One region of the Oceanobacillus sp. FSL K6-0251 genome, then DNA from elsewhere that is predicted to be linked to it. Evidence: riboswitches for the same ligand, from Rfam matches in the RefSeq annotation. Region 1 holds a riboswitch; the other holds the start of a gene.
What was found. Region 1 has a riboswitch for FMN ahead of MKY45_RS16930 (ECF transporter S component). Riboswitches for the same ligand answer to the same signal wherever they lie in the genome.
Positions count from the first base shown of each region.

Region 2: it holds a riboswitch for FMN, as region 1 does, so the genes downstream of both, ribD (bifunctional diaminohydroxyphosphoribosylaminopyrimidine deaminase/5-amino-6-(5-phosphoribosylamino)uracil reductase RibD) here and MKY45_RS16930 (ECF transporter S component) in region 1, are expected to answer to the same signal.

Region 1 is NZ_JBBORS010000001.1:3,403,379-3,405,777, forward strand. Features, by position in the region: gene MKY45_RS16920 (1,4-dihydroxy-2-naphthoate polyprenyltransferase) at 1-360, shown strand, start outside; gene MKY45_RS16925 (hypothetical protein) at 520-873, shown strand; gene MKY45_RS16930 (ECF transporter S component) at 998-1,579, opposite strand; FMN riboswitch at 1,797-1,920, opposite strand; gene MKY45_RS16935 (M20/M25/M40 family metallo-hydrolase) at 2,003-2,399, opposite strand, start outside.
Region 2 is NZ_JBBORS010000001.1:393,379-395,777, reverse strand. Features, by position in the region: gene MKY45_RS02140 (riboflavin synthase) at 1-456, opposite strand, end outside; gene ribD (bifunctional diaminohydroxyphosphoribosylaminopyrimidine deaminase/5-amino-6-(5-phosphoribosylamino)uracil reductase RibD) at 389-1,516, opposite strand; FMN riboswitch at 1,655-1,792, opposite strand; gene MKY45_RS02130 (sodium/glutamate symporter) at 2,374-2,399, shown strand, end outside.

The sequences.
Region 1 (2,399 bases):
ATTACTATATTTATCGGCTGTATTAACTTTGCCAACAATATTCGGGATCGTGATGGAGATGAGAGAGGCGGAAGAAAAACCATTGCCGTTCTTCTTGGCAGACCAAAATCAATCAAGCTGCTTGCTTTGCTGTTTATTGTTTCATTTTCAATCACTATTATTCTTATACTGACAGGCGCTCTGCCCTTATGGTCTTTCCTTACTTTACTGAGTATTCCACCGGCAGCCAGTGTCATCATCCAATTTAAGGGGAAGACAAAAGCAATTGAAATGATGCCGGCAATGGCAAAAACAGCGAAAACAAATACAATTTACGGGATGCTGTTAGGTCTCTCTTTGTTAATTTCCGGATTGTTCTAAAACGAAACTTCACGCAGTAGGGGTTTTTACGGACAGTTCTCTGTGAGAAAAGTGCTTGTTCAAAAAGTCCGATAGAAATTTGATATGTCATGTTGATTGGGCTTTTTGAACATCGTTTATAAGCATTTGTGGATAAATCATTTAGAAAGGATGGTAATCATGCAAGCGGAACATTTAACTAAAGAAGATATCACTTATTTTAAAAAAAGGCTTTTAGACATGAAAGAGGAAGCGGAAGCCCATATAGAAACAGATAATAATCAAGATGATGAACTTGCTTCCGTCAATAATCATCCGGCAGATTTAGGAACAGAGCAGTTTGAACAGCAGCGGGAGGCCGGGTTCAATCTAATGCGAAAAGAAGAGATTACAGAAATTGACGATGCGTTACAAAGAATAGAAGATGGCACATACGGAATCAGTGAAAAATCCGGAAAACCCATCCCTAAAGAAAGACTTGAGGTATTGCCTACTGCAAGCATTCTTGTGGAAGAAGCTTCCGACACAGAATAATTATCTGGGACTAAAAACAGAATAAAAAAAAGCAGAGACTTATTTTATCCAAGTCTCTGCTTTTTTTTGCATGTAACCTTCAGCGGAAAGTTTCTTTACAGCTCCCGGCTGAAGGAATTTCACTTTATATAAATCTGGTCCGCTGCTGCTGAATCCAGCTTTGCATTCTATTAAATAACGGGATAAACAAAATCGCGATAATAATTCCTTTAATAAAATTGAACGGAAGCACCCCGCCGATAACGGTAACCCACTTCACTTGCTCAGACATTTCCCAGCCCATAAACCAGCCGTACGCCGGTAAAATGAAGTAATAGTTGAGTACGCTCATGCCAACCGCCATGATAACGGTACCCGCTGCAAGCCCTGTAATAAGACCTTTTAAGCCTTTGACCCGATGATAAATGAGTGATACTGGCAATACAATCATAACCCCTGCCACAAAATTAGATAACACGCCAATCGGCTCTCCAGAACCAGATACAGCCAGATATAACAAGTTTTTAAATCCTACGACAAGCACTCCGGCCAACGGTGAGAATATCAACGATGCGATTAACGCTGGAACATCACTGAAATCGACCTTTAAATATGGTGTTGGTAAAAATGGCAACGGAAAATTGATAAAAAATAACACGAGTGAAATAGTACTTAATAATGCGATAATAATTAACTTTAACAGCTGATTTTTCTTCTTTTTTTGCATCAGTCTGCCTCCTCCATCATTTTTCCGATTCCAACTCGTGATGAAGGTTCGATGCTATTCTTTATTCTGTGTATAACCCAGAAAAGCGGTATCTCTTTACTAAACATTATCATGCCTATCCCGCTAAAAAAACCCTAAAGCTTTTGAGGCTTTAGGGTTCTGTGTCATCGCTAAATAAATACGCAAAAACATACACGTATAGTGAATAAAATAAGCTCGACATCTTCTCCCATCCAGACTATCACTGTCGGTTCTGGAATTTCACCAGATCAACTGTAACGTTATACAGTTCGCGGACTATTTCCGCCGGTCGGGAATTACACCCTGCCCCGAAGATTGGAATCGAATATTTAATTTAGGTATAGTATACCATATAAAACGCATTTGACAAGAGAAAAATTTTTAATTCAATATATCTTCACATTATCCATTTTTCTCATCATATAATGGGTTTAAATTTTCTTTTCCTGTTATATTTTCAAGCATCGTTACTAATAATTCAATTTCCATTTCCATATCTTTTTTACTTACTGTTTCTACAGGTGAATGCATATACCTGAGCGGCAAGGACACCAGCGCTACTGGCACACCTTTGCCTGTATAGCGCATTTTATCTGCATCTGTACTTGTCGCCTTAGGTGTTAACTCATATTGTAAAGGTATGTCTTTTTCCTTCGCTGCTTTTTTCAGCCACTGATTGATTTTACGGTGAATTGGAGCGCCTTTAGCTAAAACCGGACCGCCTTCTAACTCAACTTCCACTTGCTTTTTCGTATTCACATTAGGGTGGTCCGTTGCAAAGGTTACATCCATAGCGATG
Region 2 (2,399 bases), 3.0 Mb from region 1:
TGTGACAGCTGACACGGTCAAGCTTGTCCCATTAACCGCAACCGAACCTTGGGCCACGATTTCTCCTTGTATTTCCGGTGGATAATAGAACGTGAGAACAATGGAATTCTCCTTTTTTACTTTTTTAATCAATCGTGTGGTGATATCTGCATGACCTGAAACAATATGCCCCTCTAAGCGTCCATTCGCAGGCATCGCCCGTTCCAGATTCACCGCCGCATGTACATGCACATCAGAGAATGTTGTTTTATGAAATGTTTCCGGCATAATGTCTACGGTAAAATCTGAATCGGTCACTTCGATGGCAGTTAAGCACACTCCATTGATTGCCATACTGTCTCCAATTTGATAATCCTGTAGAAGTTCGCTGGAGGCCGTGCATGTCAATTCAATATGCCGGCTTGCTTTTCTGATTTTCTTGACTGTCCCTACTTCCTGAATCAACCCTGTAAACATCCTTCTTCCCCCTCCTACTTACGATTCGTATATCTTCACCAACGGCTTCCACACTCTGTAAAGCTAAAGGCATTACTGACGAAACCTTTCTATCACTGTAAAAAGCGGGCACTCCATTGCCGCCAATCAGCTTAGGCGAGATGTACGTAATCACTTCTTCAAATTTATTTTCTGCCAGGAATGCATCATGAATTTTGCTTCCGCCTTCCACATAAACCGATTGAATCCCCTCTTTCTGCAGGTAATCAACTACTTTTGGGATGGTCCAGTACTGGTCTGGTATTAACCGGACATGCTCCGGCGTATTCGCGATGGAATCGTTTTTTGTAAACACCCAGACTGGAACAGCTTCTTGATAAATCTGGTACTTTTCAAAATCCAGTGCTTGTCCTCTCCGGTCTAAAATAATGCGAACTGGCGGAAAATCAGTGATTACATTTGGTAATAGCTTGGGATCATCCGCTAAAATGGTTCGGCTCCCTGTCAAAATAGCCTGGTAATATTGCCGCTCTTCACGTACTTTTTTATAGGTTTCCTCTCCAGTGAGATACGTCCGCTGAGACGGATCAATAGAGAGCTTCCCATCCAGGCTGACAGCTTGCTTTAATACAATATACGGCCGCTTTCTCCTATGAAAATAGTTATAATGCTTGTTTAACGCTTCCGCCTTTTCCTGCAATATACCGGAAACGACTTGTATCCCTTGTGATTCTAAATAAGCTTTTCCTTTGCCTGCTACCACAGGGTTGGGGTCAAGCTGTGCAATCACAACCTTGGAAATACCGCTGTCTATAATCATTTGGGTACAAGGGGGCTGTTTTCCGGTATGATTACAGGGCTCCAGCGTCACATATATCGTTGCATCAATCATCTCTTCGGGCGATTCACATTGGTCGACAGCCATTTTTTCTGCATGCTTGTCACCGTATTTCGAATGATAGCCGGTCGCTAAAATGACACCGTCTTTCACGATTACTGCACCGACTAATGGATTAGTATATGTCTTTCCTCTTCCTAAACCAGCAAGCTCTATGGCTTGCTCCATGTACCGTTCGTCCATGCGTTCCCTCCTTTCTTAAACACGAAAAAGCCCCGTGAAAAAATCACGGGGCGTCCTTAAATAAACTATGTCCAATACACCTGAACAGTTTTTATGTACGCAAAAAAGAGTACACTACACCCATTCATGTGTTGACTTACTTTTCTTCTCCCATCCAGACTATTACTGTCGGCTCTAGAATCTCACTAGATCCACCGCTAAACGCGGGTCACGGACTTCAAACTCGATATGTTTGTCACCGCCGGTCGGGAATTACACCCTGCCCCGAAGAATAATATTAAATTTTGTTATTAGCTTTTGTTACCTTTAATGCTCTCACATAGCTTGTTATATGACTTATCACTATATTAATTAAATTTCCAATATCCTGTTATATCCTTAAAAACCTACCAAAATCCTACCAAGAATCTTAATTCAAATTCTGACATGTTAAAAATGATAATATCAGTTAAAAGTGTAAAATGCAAGACATTATTTTTATCACGAGTTAATGTTCATTGAAAACAAAGACGATTCTTTATTATTGTTTATTTCACTCTTTAAATTTCCAAAAAATAATCAATAAACCATCCTAATTCACCACCTATACTAAGCCCTCACACCGGTTACCCTCCCCATATAAGCCCTATCCCGCCTAAGAACACGGCACACCAAAAGTAAAATTAAAAAGCAATATAATACGAGATAAAGCAGTCATTTCAAGTTCTATTCCAGAGATACTTATGTAACATTGACATACGCTAAAGAGAATATGACATGTTTTTCATAGTATTATGACGGGTATAGTGAAGTTCAATATTTTTTATTTCATTTCCACTTGGAAAACCTCTTAAAATTTTATGAAAAGGAGTTTATCTATGTCCTTACAGATTGTCGGTTTTGC